Regions from separate parts of the Ruminococcus sp. RTP21484sp1_RTP21277st1_D2_RTP21277_210401 genome, predicted to be linked through region 1. Evidence: predicted binding sites of a transcription regulator. Region 1 holds the regulator's gene; each other region holds the start of a gene.
The links. Region 1 encodes HrcA, which represses chaperone genes, less so after heat shock. Its sites were predicted from a motif close to TGTTAGCACTCNNNNNNNNNGAGTGCTAACA; they were not measured.

Region 1 (6,402 bases):
AGCTGCTCTCTGTCAATTAGCAACTTTTACCATACTGTGTCTTACAACGAAATCCTTGTAAGTATATCCCTTCTGGAATTCCTCTACGACGATGTTCTCGCCAACGGATTCGTCCTCCACATGCATCACTGCATTATGCAGATTCGGATCAAATTCCTTGCCTACAGCTTCGATTGGCTTCACGCCCATCTCATCAAAGGCTGTCATCATCTGCTTATAGATCATCTTCATGCCTTCTGCAAATGGATCATCCTCCGGTGCCTGTGCAAGACCTCTTTCGAAGTTATCCACGATCGGAAGCATTTTTTCAACGATGTCCCTGGCACCGATGATGTACATGCTGGATTTCTCCTTCTCCGTTCTTTTACGGTAGTTATCGAATTCAGCCATGCTGCGCTTCAGTCTGTCTGTAAGCTCCTCGACCTGCTGTTCAAATTTATCTTTCTCTTTTTTCTTCTTGCCGAAGAAAGAAGTTTTTGTCTTGGTTTCCGGTTCCTTCTGAGATTCTGCTTCCTGATCTGGCTGCTCAGTTTCTTCTGTCTGTGCAGGCTCTTCGGAAGTCTCCTCTTCTGCTGTCTGGGCTGTATCTGCTGCCTCTTCTTCGCTTCCGTCTGTTACCGGAATGTCAACTGCTTCTTCCTGTACTTCGGCTTCTTTATTCATTTCTTCTGACACGCTTTCAACCGCCTTTCTAGGTTTTCTTATTTACCATTTCGTCAAGCTGGACTTTTAATTTCTTTAAGCTGTCCACTACATTCTCGTAATCCATTCGCTTGGGACCGATAATTCCAATAGTTCCACGCATTCCATCTCCCAGCTCGTAAGTAGCTGTGACCACACTGCAGTCTTTCATGGTACGTACCGGAACTTCATCCCCGATGTATACCTGAACTCCTGTGTTCTCCGGATCTCCCATTTCCTCACGGACCATATCCGCAAGTTCCTGCTTATCCTCGAAAGTGGAAATCAGCTCACTGGCTCTGGATGTATCTGCAAGCTCTGGATACTTAAATATGTTGGTCGCTCCCGATGTATATACTTTCATATCTTCTTCGTCCACGTGAATCGTAGCTGCAACTGCGTCCAGCACATCTGCAACCACACCGCTGTGGCTACCCGCCTGTTCTTTCAATCTGGCGATCATGCCCAGATTAATATCCTGGATGGGTACGCCGTTCAGGTTCGTGTTAAGAAGAAGATTCAGCTTCAGGATCGTCTGGTCATCCATCTCCTCATCAATATTAATGATCTGGTTCCGAATGACATTACCCTCACATACAACTACGGCAATCAGCTGCCGCTCATTGACTCGTGAAAGCTGAATGAACTTCAGGGTGCTTCCCTTATACTGGGGAACCGCAACCATAGCCGCATAATTGGTATTCGTGGCAAGAACCTTCGCCACCTGCTTGAGCACCTTATCCATCTTATCTGATTTCTCAATCATCAGATCACGGATTTCTGCGATCTCGGCTTCCTTCTCCCTGGTAAGCTCATCTACATAAAGGCGATAGCCTTTATCTGATGGAATTCTTCCGGCTGAGGTGTGGGGCTGTACGATGTAGCCCATATCTGTCAGGTCGGACATCTCATTTCGGATGGTAGCAGAGCTGACATTCAGATCCGGATACTTGGAAATAGTTCTGGAACCTACAGGCTCGCCTGTTTCCATATAAGTTTTGATGATTGCTTTCAGTATTTTCCGTTTGCGCTCATCTAATACTTCATCCATGAAATATCTGCTCCTTCCTGAAAAGCAGACGGTCAAACCTGATTCTGATTTCCGTCTGGCTTCTTCGAATTCCTTTTGTTAGCACTCATTATTTAGGAGTGCTAACATCTATGTTCTTAAGATACACCTCAGTATTCCTTTTGTCAATATTTTTTACAAATTTTTTTCATCTTTTTTGATAGTTTTTACCCTATACTTTACCATTCCGGCTAAATTCTCCTTACTGCAATACCTTTTGGGGTAACAAAGATACTACCAGGTATCTGCCAACGCAGTCTTATGTTTGCTGCCGCATAAATGAAAAAGATGCCTTGAGAAAATTCCCCCTGGCATCTTCTTTCCTGTATAGTAATACCGCCCATAGGCGACATGTCCGTTTTGTAACTGTTCAGTACCTTCACAGTTCTACGTTTCGCAAAACAGTACCTGCTGAATTGCAGCCTCTATTTTTTATAATTTTCCAGATAGTCAAGAACTGCCGCCGGCTCATCCAGAAAAACTACCAGATCCAGCACGGAAAAATCCATGAATTTCTCTTCTGCTGTATACTCCAGCAATGCTTTCATCTTGTCATAATATCCGTCAATGTTATACAGCACAATTGGGCGGTCAATACGTTTCAGGCTTTTCAAGGTAAAAATCTCAAAAAATTCCTCATAAGTACCAATTCCGCCAGGCGCTACGATCGTAGCATCTGATTTTTCTTCCAGAAGTTTTTTGCGCTCTCTCATATTCTCTGTGAAAATAAATTCCGTACATTTCTCATACAGAACTCCCGGCTGGTCAAAAAAGCGGGGAGCGATTCCAAGTATGTAACCTTTTTCTGCTGCCACGCCTCTGGCTGCTGCTCCCATCATTCCGGTAGCTCCGCCTCCAAACACCAGACCATGACCTCTTTTTCCCATTGCTCTTCCAAGCTCTTCTGTTTTTTCATAATAAATATTTTTAAGCAGCGCACTTGAAGCACCATATACACATATGTTCAATCTGTTGTCCTCCTTATTTTTCTTCTAAACACAGGTGATGCCCACCTGCGGCAGCACCATATGCGAAAGTCAGCTGGCATATCTTTTCCAGTCAGCTTCCGACAGCCGCGCAAAACACCATATTGGCCACACCGCACAAAACCATCACCAGAATGGGATTCATTTTATATTTTCTTAAAAGCACCAGTGCGGCAGTAAAGAACACCACCATTCGAATGCATATGTTTTCCCGAAACAGTTCCACTGCACCATTTATAAAAAAAGATGATACTAAAATGGTAACTCCTGCCTTGGCGATCATTGCCACAACCGCCGGGCGAAGGGATGTGAGAGTTCCCTGGAGAAGGGACATTTTCCGGTATTTCGTGTAAATATATGCCAGCAGGGTTACAATTATACAGGAGGGTAAAATACAGCCAAGAGTAGCCACCACTGCGCCCCCAGGACCTGCAATCCTGGTTCCTACAAAGGTTGCGGAATTTACTGCAATAGGGCCAGGAGTCATCTCTGCAATGGTCACAAGGTCCGAAAATGTTTCCATGGAAAGCCAGCCATGCATAGTCACTACCTGTTCCTGTATAAGAGGCATTGCTGCATATCCGCCTCCAAAGCTTAATGCACCGATCTGAAGGAAACTGAAAAAGAGCTGAAGATAAATCATTTTTTCCTGCCCTCCTTCACAAGCGTACGCGCAAATCCAAATACAGCCACAATAAGTATTATATAAATAATGTTCACCTTCAGAAAATAGCTTGCACAAAAACTGATGACCATAATAATCACATTTACCCAGTCTTTTGACTTCGCCACGTTTTTCCCCATGTCGTATACCACGGAAATGATCACAGCACCTACGCCGGCAGTCATGCCTTTCAAAAGAGCTGCTATATAATAATTAGAGCAGAATGCATCATAAAACAAGGAAATCAGGGACAGGATCACCATTGGCGGAATAATAGCCCCCAGAACCGACAGCAGCATTCCCGGTATTCCCCCAAGCTTGTATCCCACCACAATTGCTCCGTTTACCGCGATTGCTCCTGGAGATGACTGTGCGATTGCCACCAGATCCAGCATTTCTTCCTCATCGATCCAGTGATATTGATCCACAAATTTCTCTTTCAATAAAGTAACGATCACATATCCGCCGCCAAAAGTAAACGTACTAAGATATAACGAGGCAAAAAAAAGCTTTCTCAGCACATATCTTTTATTCTTTTGTTTTTCTTCCATTTCCGGCACTCCTAATAATTCTGCATGATTTCTGTGCATCGCGAAGCGTGTTACTGGTCAGGTCATGAACAATCACGCTTTTCTTTTTTAAGATAACGCACTATAGGTATATCTGTCAATTAAAGTTTTGGAATGCTTCTGGCATTTCAGAGGGCAGAACAAATATTCGATTCTGCTGTACTTTTATAAAAAAGGATGCTATACTGGAAACAGTTAAAGCGTGTTTGATTTTATAAAAGAAAGGACTCATATGGATCATTTTGAATTACATTCCGAGTATAAACCAACCGGCGATCAGCCACAGGCTATTGAGAAACTGGTAAAGGGATTTAAAGAGGGAAATCAGTTTGAGACGCTGCTTGGTGTCACCGGCTCTGGTAAAACATTTACTATGGCAAACGTTATCCAGGCGCTGAATAAGCCTACTCTGATCCTGGCCCATAATAAAACTCTGGCAGCGCAGCTGTATGGTGAGTTTAAAGAATTCTTCCCTGAGAACGCAGTGGAATATTTTGTTTCCTATTACGATTATTACCAGCCAGAAGCATATGTGCCTTCTTCTGACACTTATATTGCTAAGGACTCTGCGATCAATGATGAAATTGACAAGCTCCGTCTTTCTGCCACTGCCGCCATGTCAGAGCGAAAAGATGTTATTATCATCTCTTCTGTGTCCTGTATCTATGGATTGGGTTCTCCTCAGGAATTTCAGGACATGATGATTTCCCTGCGTCCTGGCATGACTAAGGATCGTGATGAGGTTATCCGGGAGCTGATCGACATTCAGTACACCCGAAATGAAATGGACTTCCACCGAAGTACCTTCCGCGTCCGTGGCGACACTCTGGAGATTTTTCCGGCTAACAGCTCAGATACCGCTGTCAGAGTGGAGTTTTTCGGAGATGAGATTGACCGTATCTCTGAGATTGATGTGCTCACCGGAGAAATCAAATGTCAGCTTGCGCACATCGGTATTTTCCCTGCTTCCCATTATGTAGTACCAGCGGAGCAGATTCAGAAAGCAGCCATTGCCATTGAAGAGGAATTAAAAGAACGGGTAGACTACTTTAAAAGCGAAGACAAGCTTCTGGAAGCCCAGCGTATCTCCGAGCGTACCAACTTTGATATTGAAATGATGAAAGAAACCGGCTTCTGCTCCGGTATTGAGAACTATTCCCGTCATCTTTCCGGACTGGAGCCAGGGCAGCCACCTTATACTCTGCTGGATTATTTCGGGGATGATTTTCTTCTTATTATTGATGAGTCGCACAAGACAGTCCCACAAGTTGGCGCTATGTATGCTGGCGACCAGAACCGTAAACAGACATTGGTAGACTATGGTTTCCGTCTGCCCTCTGCTAAGGATAACCGCCCTCTGAGTTTTGAAGAATTTGAGAATAAACTTGACCAGGTTTTGTTTGTATCTGCTACCCCGGGAGATTATGAATACGACCATGAGCTTCTCCGCGCCGAGCAGATCATCCGTCCTACCGGTCTTCTGGATCCGAAAGTGGAGGTGCGCCCTGTAGAGGGACAGATAGACGACCTGATTTCTGAAATAACGAAAGAAACCTCCAGAAAAAACAAAGTGCTGATCACAACTCTCACCAAACGAATGGCCGAGGATCTTACCCAGTATATGAAAGATGTGGGAATCCGTGTCCGTTATCTTCATTCGGATATTGATACCCTGGAGCGTGCAGAAATCATCCGCGACATGCGTCTGGATGTATTTGATGTGCTTGTAGGCATTAACCTTCTGCGAGAAGGACTTGATATTCCTGAGATCACTCTGGTTGCTATTCTGGATGCAGACAAGGAGGGCTTCCTTCGTTCTGAGACTTCCCTGATCCAGACCATTGGCCGGGCTGCCCGAAACAGCGAAGGACACGTTATCATGTATGCAGACGTGATGACGGATTCCATGAGAAATGCCATTGAGGAAACCAACCGTCGCAGGGAAATCCAGGAAGCCTATAATAAAGAGCATGGAATTACTCCTACTACTATTAAGAAGGCAGTCCGTGATCTGATTGCAGTTTCCAAGTCAGTTGCTGAAACTGAAGTGAAGCTGAAGAAGGATCCGGAATCCATGAGCAAAAAAGAGCTGAAGAACCTAATCTCCCAGTTGGAAAAACAGATGCGCCAGGCTGCTGCAGACTTGAACTTCGAGCAGGCAGCAGAGCTGCGTGACAAAATGATCGAATTGAAGAAAAATCTTGCAGATGCGGAAAAGTAATCCTTCGATTTCTCCATGCATTTTGCCAGTCAGATTTGGCACAATTTACAGGATTCTCTGCCTGCAGCGGATCGCCTCCGGCCACATTTATATTTGCGCCGCAGTGCGATCCTGCCCGGCGGGGATTTCCGTTAACCTTGATTATTCAGCAATTAATTTTTATTTATCTTCACTGAAAAATTTCTAAAATGTCCTTCCGCATTTTCTGAGAA
Region 2 (6,402 bases), on a different contig from region 1:
AAGTGGTATCTGTATTGACAATCATGCCATCAATCGCCATCTTACGCAGATACACGCTCATGTTAGAGGTCTTGGATAGAATCATCCTCTTGCGGATCATCTTCTTTTCCTCCGGAGTAACCCAGAGCAGTATCTGTACATCTCTTTTTCTGTTTGCCATATAAAAATCTCCTTTATGTTTTCATAAAATCGAGCGAAGCGAAGATTCCAAAAGTGGGGAGGGTCCCGCTTTTGAGGCGAATGCCCGGCAGTGTATATACACTGCCTGTCCCTGCTATTCTTAGCTCTCAGATATTAAATACAAAAAATCAAAGAAATGTTTATCTTCAGAAAAAAATTATGATCCGTATGATGCCGAAGAATATGATAATGCAGATGATTTCGCAGAAGAATTTGGGGATGGAGATTACGATGAGGGGTATGACGATGCTTATGATTACTGGGAAGAAAGAGATTAGGTGAAAATGGAGAACGAACAGATAGTAATAGAATTAAAAGAACTTTTGTATATGGAATTCAGGCGATATTTATATCGAAGGAAAACAAATGTAACCGCCCAGAGTATCTTGCTGGCGATCGGGTATAACATAAACAAGCTTCATCATAAGATTCAGGCAGGAAGGACAGGGCGGCATTTATTTCCACTCAAACAAACCGCCTGATTTTGACAGGTCAAAAGTAAATCCTGAAAACGAACCTTTTTCCAGAAAAGGTTTATTAAAGTTCGCCTTCTTGTAGAAACAGAATGAAAGGGAGAATATTTCGCCTTAAAAAAGGCAAAAAGATGCTGCCGCACCTATGATTTCCTAATCATTGATGCGACAGCCCCGACTATAAGGAGATTTCCTTAACCTTCAATGGCAATATAACCATCTTTTTCTATTTTCTCAGGTGCTTTCTTTGGCACGGACAGTTTCAGAATACCATCTTCATATTTTGCATGAATGTCTTCTTCGCTTACTGCATCGCCTACATAAAAGCTTCGGCACATGCTGCCCGCATAGCGTTCACGCCTGATATAATTACTTTCTTTATCTTTTTCATCTTTATCCAGTCCCTTTGCAGCAGAAAGTACCAGATAACCATCTTTCAGCTGTACCTGAATCTCGTCTTTCTTAAATCCCGGAAGATCGACATCCAGTTCATAGCTACCGTCTGTTTCACGGATATCCGTTTTCATCATGTTCTGCGCATGTTTACCATAAAGCGGATTCTTCTTGCCCCAAAACTCATCGTTAAACGGGAAATTCATCCAATCATCATCAAATAAGTTTTCTCCAAAAATACTAGGCATTAACATAAGTCATCTCTCCTTTTCATGACAAACAAATCTATATTCAAGTCTTTCGACTGTTACTTACAATTATATTTAAAGGGTACTGCCCGAAATCTTCGGGCAACACCACGAGCTTTTTATCAATCAGATGTTATCATTATCATTCAATGGTTATATATTTCGGATCATTGGAAACTGGTTTTGCTTCTTTCTTCGGAACAAACAGTTTCAGGATACCATGTTTGTATTCACCTTTAATGTCTTCCTGAGTCACTTCTTCGCCTACATAAAAGCTTCGCTCGCAGGCTCCTGCGTAACGTTCACGTCTGATGTAGTGTCCCTTCTTATCTTCATCGTCTTCATCCAGACCTTTTGCTGCACTGACAGTTAAGTAACCATCTTTCAATGCAACTTTGACTTCATCTTTCTTGAAGCCAGGAACATCAACAATCAGTTCATAACCTTCCGGTTTTTCCTTAATATCTGTCTTCAGGAGATTCTGTGCTCTTCTTCCGTACAGCTTCTTTTCCGCTTTCTTCTCATCTTTGTCATCATAATAGAATGGTGTAAAGAAATCATCAAATAAGTTTTCTCCAAAAATACTAGGCATTAACATAAGTCATATCTCCTTTCAAAAGCTCCCTAGATCTTCACGATCCAGTCTGCTGTATTATCATTTCTAGTTCTTCGAACATCTGGAATACCTTTTCTTTTATCTCTCTTCCTTTGTTCTATTTGTAATATAACACGCATTATTAGCACTGTCAAGAGGTGAGTGCTAATTTTTGCGAAGATTTTGTGAATGTGTTTTGTGAACGCTATAAGCCATGCAAAATGGTGAAAAAAGACGCCCTGCAAGTTTACTGTTAATGCATCAGCCTTTTAAAATTAGCCAACTACTTTTCCAAAAGTTTTTAAGGTGGAGCCGGAAGTGACTTGGATAGGAGCATATTTTTTATTTAGAGAAATAAGTTGGATACCGGAATCAGATTGATGATATTTCTTTACATAAGCATCACCATCGAGGAAAAAGACACCGATTTCTCCTTCTTCAAGAGTTTCTTGTTTATGAATCCAGATGATCTGTCCATCCAGATAGAGAGGCTCCATACTGTCACCACATATGATGTTGTTCCGAAAGAAGAAATTGCTGAATTTGAAGAGCTTATGCGCAAAACCATAGCTGACATTGTATCAGAAGCCAGTAGCCTTGCCTGTTGGGTGTATGTGCAGAAATATGTGAAGCACAAAACCCTAAACGAAATGCTGCAAGAATTGCCAGACGTAGGTCAATTCATCCTAGCTATGGATACTTGGTTTGAAAAACTGATGGAGAAATAATCCAGGAAAATAGTTTAAAGTTTACATGTTATGATCATGTATGAAGTTGGAACAAAATAAAAGATTGTGCTATACTATTGTTCAAGAAAAAAACTCATTGACATATTTCAATCTATTTAGGAGGATAAACGATCATGTGTACAGCAGCAACTTATAAGACAAAAGATTTTTACTTTGGACGAACCCTCGATTATGAATTCTCTTATGGTGATCAGATAGTAATTACACCACGTAATTATGCGTTTAATTTTCGCCATGTTGGCGATATGAAAAATCATTATGCAATTATTGGAATGGCTCATGTTGCAGAGGATTATCCTTTGTATTATGATGCTATGAATGAAAAAGGAGTGGCAATGGCAGGACTGAATTTTGTCGGAAATGCTGTTTATGCCGCGATTAAGCCAGATGTGGAAAATATTGCACAGTTTGAATTTATTCCGTGGATTTTAAGTCAGTGTTCTTCTTTAGTTGAAGTTCGCGAGCTTCTTGAACGAATTAATATTGTTAATACTCCTTTCAGCGAGCAATTGCCATTAGCACAATTACACTGGATCATTTCTGATGAGAATGAGTCAATTACGGTAGAATCTATGTCAGATGGTTTGCATATTTATGATAATCCAGTAGGAGTGCTTACGAATAATCCGCCATTTCCACAGCAGATGTTTCAACTAAATAATTATATGCATTTATCTCCTAAACAGCCCAGAAATACTTTCTGCGAAAATTTGGCTCTTGATGCATATAGTAGAGGTATGGGAGGATTAGGTCTTCCGGGAGATCTCTCATCTTCCTCACGCTTTGTACGTGTAGCTTTTACAAAGGTAAATGCAATTTCAGGTGAATCAGAGGAAGAAAGCGTTAGCCAATTCTTCCACATTCTCGGATCTGTGGATCAGCAACGAGGATGTTGCGAAGTAGCGGATGGAAAATATGAAATCACATTGTATACGTCGTGTTGTAATGTTACAAAAGGTATTTATTATTACAATACTTATGAAAACCATCAGATCAGTGCAGTAGATATGCATGTAGAAAATCTGGATAGTGATAAAATGATTTGTTATCCAGTAATTCAAGGAGAACGAATCAACTATCAAAATAAATAATGTTTTGAAATCAGGGATGAGGTAGAAAGGAAAGTTCCATGACAAAAGATGAAGTAAAAAAACTCAGGATGAACAGTCCGGAATCACTACAGTTTTTAAATAATGCTACAAAATTTTATAATTTAATGATGATGTATCGTTGTGCTATTCGGGAGATACAAACTAAACTTGAGGTTTTGGATGATGAATTTTCAGTTGAGAACAATCGAAATCCTATTTCTTTTATAAAAACAAGAATTAAGAAGCCCAATAGTATTTACGATAAACTGCAGAAGATGGGATATGAATTTACAACAGAAAATATACAGACATATCTCAATGATGTAGCAGGCGTTCGAATAGTTTGTGCGTTTATTGACGATATTTATATGATATCAGATTTGATTACCCAACAGGATGATATTAAAGTTATTGAAATAAAAGATTATATAAAAAATCCAAAATCGAATGGTTATCGAAGCTATCATATGATTGTTGAAATACCAGTATTTTTTGCTAAGGGTAAAACACCTATGCGTGTAGAATTACAGATTCGAACCAATGGTATGGATTTCTGGGCAACATTGGAACATCAACTTCGCTATAAAAAAGGAATTGAAGAAATGCCTGGCTATGATGAGATAAGTGAAGAATTACTTCATTCTGCAAGAGCTATCATTGAAGCAGATAATGAAATGCAGAGAATAAAAGACAAAATTGGTATGTTCCACGAAATTTAGGGAGAAAACTGAGCAAGTAGGAAGGTAGAATATATATGAAACAAGATACTTTAGAGGGCAAAGCAAAAACAAAAAATGGGATAAAACGGCTGTGTTTTTCCATAATCTGCATTCTTTTGGAAGTGATTTTTATTATTACTATCGTAACACGCTTGAATGAATATGCAGAAATCATAAATTTATTTACAAGGATTTTGAGTGGGATCTTGGTTTTGGGATTGTACGCATCAAATAAGACATCCTCTATGAAAATGCCTTGGGTCATCTTAATTCTAATTTTCCCAATTATGGGTGTAGGCCTGTATTTGTTGATTGGTTTGAATGGTGGCACACATAAAATGCGTGAGCGATATGCAGAAATTGATAGCAAATTGTTACCAATGCTTCCGGACAGTCAAGAGTGTTTGAGCAGAATAAAAGAAACAATTCCGAAAGCAGGAAATATAGCAAGTTACATACAAAGAAATTCGCAGTATCCAATCTATCAGAATACGGATATTGTGTATTTTGATGAAGCAGTGAAAGGATTAGAGGCACAGCTTAAGGATTTGGAGAAAGCACAGAAGTTTATCTTTATGGAATATCATGCGATAGAAGACGCTGAAGCATGGCATAAGATTCAAGATGTTCTGGAAGAGCGAGTAAAAGCAGGTGTGGAAGTTAGAGTATTCTACGATGATATGGGTTCTATAGGCTTTATTAACACAGATTTTGTGAAAAAGATGGAGGCAATAGGAATTCATTGCCGTGTATTCAATCCGTTTGTGCCAGGTTTAAATCTGTTTTTGAACAATCGTGATCATAGAAAAATAACAGTTATTGATGGAAAAGTCGGATTTACAGGTGGATATAATCTAGCAAACGAATATTTTAATTACACACACCCGTATGGACAGTGGAAAGATACAGGTATTCGTTTAGAAGGAGATGCTGTTCAGTCGCTTACGGTGACATTTTTGGAAATGTGGAATGCAGTAAGTGATAAGGCTGCTAATGATTCTGATTTTAGTAAATACCTTTTCCACTATGATTATGCGGCACAGCAAACTGGGTTTGTTCAACCTTATGCAGACAGCCCTATGGATAATGAACAAGTAGGAGAAGAAGTTTATATCAGTATGATAAATAAAGCTGAAAAATATTGTTGGTTTATGACTCCATATCTAATCATAACAGATGAAATGACGCATGCGTTATGTCTGGCTGCTAAGCGAGGGGTAGACGTAAGAATTATCACGCCTGGTATCCCTGATAAAAAATTCATTTATAATATAACTCGTTCTTTTTATCATGGATTAGTTAAACATGGTGTTCGTGTTTATGAGTGGACTCCTGGTTTCTGTCATGCAAAAATGAGTGTGGCAGATGACTGTATGGCAACTTGTGGAACAATTAATCTGGATTATCGAAGTTTATATCACCATTTTGAAAACGGCTGTTTTATGGCAGATTGTCAGGCAGTTGTGGAAATAAAAAATGATCTGATAAGAACGATGGGAGAATGTCGTGATGTGACAGACCAATATCAAACCGGACGAAGTGCATATTTGCGACTGGGACAATTATTTATGAGATTATTTGCTGGATTGCTATAAGAATCTGATGAAACGACCTTTCAAAAAACAGTTGATTTAGAAGTTAACTGTTTTTGAAAGGCCGTTTTTGCTATATCTAACAGTCTGTTGTACAAAGAAGATTTTGCATGGATGAAAAAAACAAACCTTGTTGAGGTTAAATTGAGATTCACTTTGTATTATATAAGTATGAAATAAAAAGGAATCAGGTGATGTACAATGAAAAAGCATAAAATATGTAAAATCCTTCTTGTTATACTGGCATTTTTTTTATGTGTGGCTTTTTATGAATTGCTCGGAATCTGCGTTGCATATAAAAAGCAGCCGGAAGTGTCCAATACAACCAAAAAAGAAACAAAAAATGGGTCATGGAACGAATG
Region 3 (6,402 bases), on a different contig from region 1:
AGCTCCATTCAGGGGCAGCTGAGGCCTGGAATACTCATTTGGTGTCAATAATTGTACATCTATGTAGGGAGCACCCTGGGACATCCATTCTTCCGGTCCATAATTCGTATGATCATTCATTTCCTGGGATGTCTCTGCACTTTTCTCCTGCTTCTGTCCATTCCTTACCATCAGAATAACCACTCCTGTCACAACCAGAAGCAAAAAAAGCACCAGAAATGCCAGACGCTGATTTCTCTGACGGATCCTGCCGCCCTTATCTTTTTTTTCTCTTTTGTTAAAAGAAGGCCGCCTTGAAAAAGACGGCCTTGCAGATTTTCTTTTCATTATTTGTCATCCACACTGTAGTTCGGTGCTTCTTTTGTAATGTGAATGTCATGTGGGTGAGACTCTTTCAGGGAAGCAGCAGAAATCTTCACGAATTTACCATTCTGTTTCAGTGCTTCAATATTCTCAGCTCCACAGTATCCCATACCGGAGCGAAGTCCTCCGATCAGCTGGAATACAGTGTCCTCAAGGTGTCCCTTGTATGCAACACGTCCTTCCACACCTTCCGGAACAAGCTTCTTGGCATTCTCCTGGAAGTAACGGTCCTTGCTGCCATTCTCCATAGCTGCAATGGATCCCATTCCACGGTATACTTTATATTTTCTTCCCTGATATAACTCGAAAGTTCCCGGGCTCTCATCGCATCCGGCGAACATGCTTCCCATCATACAAACGTTTGCACCAGCTGCGATTGCCTTGGTAACATCGCCTGAATACTTGATACCACCGTCTGCAATAATCGGAATACCATATCTCTTGGCAACCTCATAGCAATCCATGACTGCTGTGATCTGCGGTACACCAATACCTGCAACTACACGGGTGGTACAGATAGAGCCAGGTCCGATTCCGACCTTAACTGCATCTACACCAGCATCAATCAGAGCCTTGGTAGCGGCTCCTGTGGCAACGTTTCCTGCGATAACCTGAAGCTCCGGATATGCAGCCTTGATTTCTCGTACAGCACGGAGGATATTCTCAGAATGACCATGAGCAGAATCAACAACGATGACATCAACATTTGCCTTCACAAGTGCATCTACACGGGCAAGCACGTTGGCGGTAATACCAACAGCAGCTCCACAGAGAAGACGTCCCTGTTCATCTTTGGCAGCCAAAGGATATTTAATCTGTTTCTCAATATCCTTGATGGTGATAAGTCCTTTTAAGTTAAAATCATCATCTACAATGGGTAATTTCTCTTTACGGGATTTCGCAAGGATCTCTTTCGCCTCTTCCAGTGTAATACCTTCTTTGGCTGTGATCAGTCCCTCAGATGTCATGGACTCTTTGATCTTCTTGCTGAAATCTGTCTCAAACTTCAGATCACGGTTGGTAATAATACCTACCAGCTTCTTGCCTTCTGTGATCGGGACACCGGAAATACGGAATTTCGCCATTAAGTCATTGGCATCCTTCAATGTATGTTCCGGAGATAAGAAAAACGGATCTGTGATAACACCATTCTCAGAACGCTTAACCTTGTCCACCTCTTCTGCCTGCGCCTCGATAGACATGTTCTTGTGAATGATACCGATACCTCCCTGACGTGCCATGGCAATCGCCATATTGTACTCAGTAACGGTGTCCATTCCTGCACTCATCATGGGAATGTTCAGTTTAATCTTCTTTGTAAGGTAAGTTGAAACGTCAACTTGATTCGGGATTACTTTGGAGTACGCCGGAACTAAAAGGACGTCGTCGAAAGTAATGCCTTCACCAATGATAGTACCCATTGCTTTTCCTCCCTTGTCTTATTGTGTCTTTGGTTTGTAGATTAGTGTAGCAAAAAACTAAAAGTGTGTCAATCTAGTAAATTAATCTAAAAATACTTTGCTCGGAGCAGTGTTTCTCATGGTTTTTGCCAATATTTCATCTGGCTCGATAATTACTTTGCAGGTTTCTGCGCCATCGCGGCAGACAATTGCAAAACGCTTATGTTCCGGATTTCCGGAGGAAAAATCCTGTACCTTCAGCTTCTGGTTGCTGTTGTAATAGTCCATTCTGTGTGAATTAAGGGGTGCCATAATATCACATTCTGTAATATTCAGGCTTTTTACTCTTTTTCGCTTGGACTTTGCCATGATCTTGTCAATGTCAAGTTCTCCGTTTACAAACAAGTACTCAAATTCCAGATCAGTTCCTGGAAAAATAAAAAGATAGGCACAGACTCCCAGTACAATTGCCGCGATCAGAAGCGGGGGCATAATAAACAGTCCTGCGAGTACCAGAAGCACGATCAGTGCAATGATACTGCCTTTTACCAGCCTGTCCTTTGCGGTCCGCTCTTTTTTTACAAGCAGCTCGGAATACAAATCGCTCATATTACAATTCTCCTTTGTTTTTTTTGCCAGCCGGCATGTTGTTCTAAGTATAACACACAAAAGTTTTCCTGTGAACATTGTTCCTGATAAAACACGGAATATTGCCAATACACAGTAACAGTAAAAAATGACTTTTATTGAATGCAAAAGGGCCAGCGTCTTTGACACCGACCCTTATGAGTTCTGAATTATACCTTCAAAAATCCTTTCATGGATTTTCCGTTCTGTTTTCCGCTGCCGGAAATTACATCATTCCCATACCCTGACCGCCAGCTGGCATTGCCGGAGTATCTTCTTTGATATTTGCAACAACAGACTCAGTTGTAAGCAGAGTAGAAGCAACACTTGTTGCGTTCTGAAGAGCACTTCTTGTAACCTTTGCAGGATCAAGGATTCCCTCGTCTACCATGTTTACATATTTCTCGTTCAGAGCATCAAAACCAACACCTGGCTCAGACTCTCTTACTTTGTTGATGATAACTGCACCTTCAAGACCTGCATTAGCAGCAATACGGAACAGCGGAGCTTCCAGTGCTTTCAGGATGATGTTTGCACCAGTCTTCTCATCTCCCTCAAGATCTGCCGCAAGTTTTGCAACCTCTTTGGAAGCGTGGATATATGCAGAACCGCCTCCTGCAATGATTCCTTCTTCAACAGCTGCTCTGGTAGCTGCAAGAGCATCTTCCATACGAAGTTTTGCTTCTTTCATCTCAGTCTCAGTAGCTGCACCAACACGAACCACTGCTACACCGCCTGCAAGTTTTGCAAGTCTTTCCTGAAGCTTCTCTCTGTCGAAATCAGATTTTGTCTCCTCAATCTGAGCACGGATCTGGGCAACACGATTGGCAATTGCTTCTTTATCTCCCATACCATCGACAATAACAGTATTCTCTTTTGCAACTTTAACAGATTTTGCACGTCCTAACTGAGCCATTGTAGCATCTTTCAGTTCAAGACCTACCTCGTCAGAAATTACAGTACCACCTGTCAGAATTGCGATATCCTGAAGCATTTCTTTTCTTCTGTCACCATAGCCAGGAGCTTTTACAGCTACTACCTGGAAGGTTCCTCTTAATTTGTTTACGATCAGAGTGGTAAGAGCCTCACCCTCAACATCTTCAGCGATGATAAGAAGTTTTGCTCCAGCCTGTACGATCTGCTCCAGCAGCGGAAGAACTTCCTGAATGTTGGAGATTTTCTTGTCTGTGATCAGAATATATGGATCCTCAAGGTTTGCTTCCATCTTCTCCATATCAGTGGACATGTATGCGGAAATATATCCACGGTCAAACTGCATACCTTCTACAAGGTCAAGCTCTGTGTGCATGGTCTTGGACTCTTCTACAGTAATAACACCGTCGTTGGAAACTTTTTCCATTGCATTTGCAACAAGCTCTCCGACTTCTTTATCTCCGGCGGAAATAGATGCAACGTTTGCGATCTGTTTCTTTCCGCTTACTTTCTGGCTCATGTTCTTAATTGCTTCTACAGCAGCATCTGTAGCTTTCTTCATACCGCGTCTCATAACGATCGGGTTAGCACCTGCTGCCAGATTCTTCATTCCTTCATGAACCATTGCCTGGGCAAGTACAGTAGCAGTTGTAGTACCATCACCAGCTACATCGTTTGTCTTGGATGCAACTTCCTTGATCAGCTGAGCTCCCATGTTCTCGAAAGCATCCTCAAGCTCGATCTCTTTTGCGATTGTAACACCATCGTTTGTGATAAGCGGAGCACCGAACTGTTTATCAAGTACTACGTTTCTTCCTTTCGGACCAAGTGTTACTCTTACGGTATCAGCAAGTTTATTTACACCAGCCTCTAATGCTGTTCTGGCTTCTGCGCCATATTTAATCTCTTTTGCCATAATGAATCATCCTCCTGATTTCAAGTTATTTATAAGGTTATGTCTTATTTCACAATTGCAAGAATATCGCTCTGTTTTACGATGATATACTCTTCACCGTCAAGCTTAACCTCTGTTCCTGAATATTTGGAATAGATAACCTTGTCGCCTACAGTAACTTCCATTTTCACTTCTTTCCCGTCAACGACTCCGCCAGGTCCTACAGCGATTACCTCTGCCTGCTGTGGTTTCTCCTGTGCCTGTCCCGGAAGAACGATACCGGATTTTGTTGTCTCTTCTGCTTCTAACTGTTTTAATACAACTCTGTCGCCTAATGGAACTAATTTCATGATCTATGTCCTCCTTTAGAATTGTTTTCCTTTTTCTTACTAGCACTCATTATTGCTGAGTGCTAATCACTGTTCATTATATTATTGAATTATCGTTATTTGTGCAACTCTTTTCATAGTTACATTTTCAAGTATATTCTGTTTTATTCTCTTTTATGCTCTTTTTTTCTCTTGTTTTCTCACTTTAAAAATTTTCTGATTTTTTTGTTTCGCCGCTTTTGAAGCCTGACCGTTAAAACTTTTTGGTGTAATAGTGAATTCCAATGAATTTTCCTGTTACACACAAAAAAAGAACTGCCCTCCAGAGCGTGTTTGAAAAATCATTCCCGCAATCTGCATTTCACAATTTGCAGAAAGCCTTTTTCAAACACGTTCGAAAGAAAACAGTTCTTCTGTACACTTGTTTATTATTTATTGAATTCACTCAGGCCTTTTTATTTCTCTGGGCCTTAATCTCTTCTAATTCATCAAAGATCACTTCATTGAGAACCTTGATATAGGTTCCCTTCATACCGGATGACCGGGACTCAATAACGCCCGCGCTCTCGAACTTGCGGAGTGCATTTACGATTACTGATCTGGTAATACCTACTCTGTCTGCAATCTTGCTGGCAACAAGAATTCCCTCATCTCCGTCAAGCTCATCAAAAATATGGATGATAGCTTCCAGTTCAGAGAAAGAAAGTGTGTTAAAAGCAGATTTCACAACCTGTTTCTTTCGGTCTTCCTCAGCATTCTCTTCATGTACAGCTCGCATCATCTCAAGACCTACAACTGTGGTGCCGTATTCACTGACAATAATATCCTCAATATCGTATGGACGATCCTTGCGGTACATAAACACCGTTCCAAGACGTTCTCCTGCAATATCAATAGGATTGATGATTCCCTGATAGCTGCTGGAAACATGCTCAAAGCCAAGTGTCTGGAGATTCACGTTCTCTTTGGTGGATAATACTCCTAAAAAGCGCTCATTCAGCAGAGGGTCAACATGACCGCCCACCTCATCAGCTATCAGTTCCCGGATTTCCTCAACTCCCGGGCAAAAACTTACACCAAGCACCTTGCCTTTCTTGCTGAGAACCAGGATATTAGAACTTAAAGTATCCATCAGAACCTGGCAGATATCATTAAAAACCACCTTGCTGGAACTGCTGTTATGGAGAAGTTTATTGATTTTTCTTGTTTTATCAAGTAACTGAACGCTCATTTTGTCCTCCCTTCGCTTTTGTTACATGAGAGCCTGTTAAAAAAATCATTCCCGCAATCTGTACGCTCCACTTTGCAGAAAGCCTTTTCAGACATGCTCTGGCTTTAACTGTTATTCTAATACTACACGTTTTTCAAACTATTTACAAGCTATTTTTTACTATTTTTCAATTTTGTTTAGCTTTTCTGAAAATATCACGTTTTTGAAACTATTCATCAAACAATGGAAGTAATAGAGCTTTTATTTAAAAAATCCCCTGCAAAACATAATACAGCTGCCTTGCAGGGGATTTTCCCCGGAAATTCCTTAATTTGTTACTGCTCGCACCCTTCACAGCAACCTTAATTTTCTTTTTCATCCTTCGGCCTGGCTTCTACATAGCCACAGGTCTCCTGGCTGCACACCAGTTTATTTCCTTTTTCCACCATGTAACTTCCGCACACCGGACATTTCTTATCCGACGGCTTCTGCCATGACATAAAGTCACATTCCGGATTATCTTCACAGCCGTAATACTTACGGCCTTTCTTCGTCTTCTTAAGCACCACTTCCTTACCACACTTCGGGCAGGCTACACCAATCTTTTCATAGTAAGGCTTGGTATTGCGGCATTCCGGAAATCCC

Region 2: the regulator HrcA is predicted to act here: its motif matches at 2,030-2,060, upstream of AB5706_RS14975 (Hsp20/alpha crystallin family protein).
Region 3: the regulator HrcA is predicted to act here: its motif matches at 4,606-4,636, upstream of groES (co-chaperone GroES).

Annotation. Positions count from the first base shown of each region.
Region 1 is NZ_JBCOMJ010000002.1:40,627-47,028, forward strand. It holds gene grpE (nucleotide exchange factor GrpE) at 13-675, opposite strand; gene hrcA (heat-inducible transcriptional repressor HrcA) at 692-1,732, opposite strand; gene AB5706_RS01435 (LOG family protein) at 2,176-2,718, opposite strand; gene AB5706_RS01440 (chromate transporter) at 2,810-3,379, opposite strand; gene AB5706_RS01445 (chromate transporter) at 3,376-3,951, opposite strand; gene uvrB (excinuclease ABC subunit UvrB) at 4,202-6,190, shown strand; gene AB5706_RS01455 (glycoside hydrolase family 43 protein) at 6,343-6,402, opposite strand, start outside.
Region 2 is NZ_JBCOMJ010000023.1:6,011-12,412, reverse strand. It holds gene AB5706_RS14985 (helix-turn-helix domain-containing protein) at 1-160, opposite strand, end outside; gene AB5706_RS14980 (Hsp20/alpha crystallin family protein) at 848-1,300, opposite strand; gene AB5706_RS14975 (Hsp20/alpha crystallin family protein) at 1,437-1,892, opposite strand; gene AB5706_RS14970 (S24 family peptidase) at 2,165-2,386, opposite strand; gene AB5706_RS14965 (hypothetical protein) at 2,345-2,617, shown strand; gene bsh (choloylglycine hydrolase) at 2,752-3,729, shown strand; gene AB5706_RS14955 (GTP pyrophosphokinase) at 3,768-4,448, shown strand; gene cls (cardiolipin synthase) at 4,484-6,043, shown strand; gene AB5706_RS14945 (phospholipase D family protein) at 6,242-6,402, shown strand, end outside.
Region 3 is NZ_JBCOMJ010000015.1:37,089-43,490, reverse strand. It holds gene AB5706_RS11275 (peptidoglycan recognition protein family protein) at 1-327, opposite strand, end outside; gene guaB (IMP dehydrogenase) at 327-1,784, opposite strand; gene AB5706_RS11265 (DUF6106 family protein) at 1,866-2,372, opposite strand; gene groL (chaperonin GroEL) at 2,617-4,239, opposite strand; gene groES (co-chaperone GroES) at 4,284-4,568, opposite strand; partial or broken gene AB5706_RS11250 (DUF6783 domain-containing protein) at 4,845-4,922, opposite strand; gene codY (GTP-sensing pleiotropic transcriptional regulator CodY) at 4,993-5,778, opposite strand; gene AB5706_RS11240 (DUF6783 domain-containing protein) at 5,759-5,869, opposite strand; gene topA (type I DNA topoisomerase) at 6,120-6,402, opposite strand, start outside.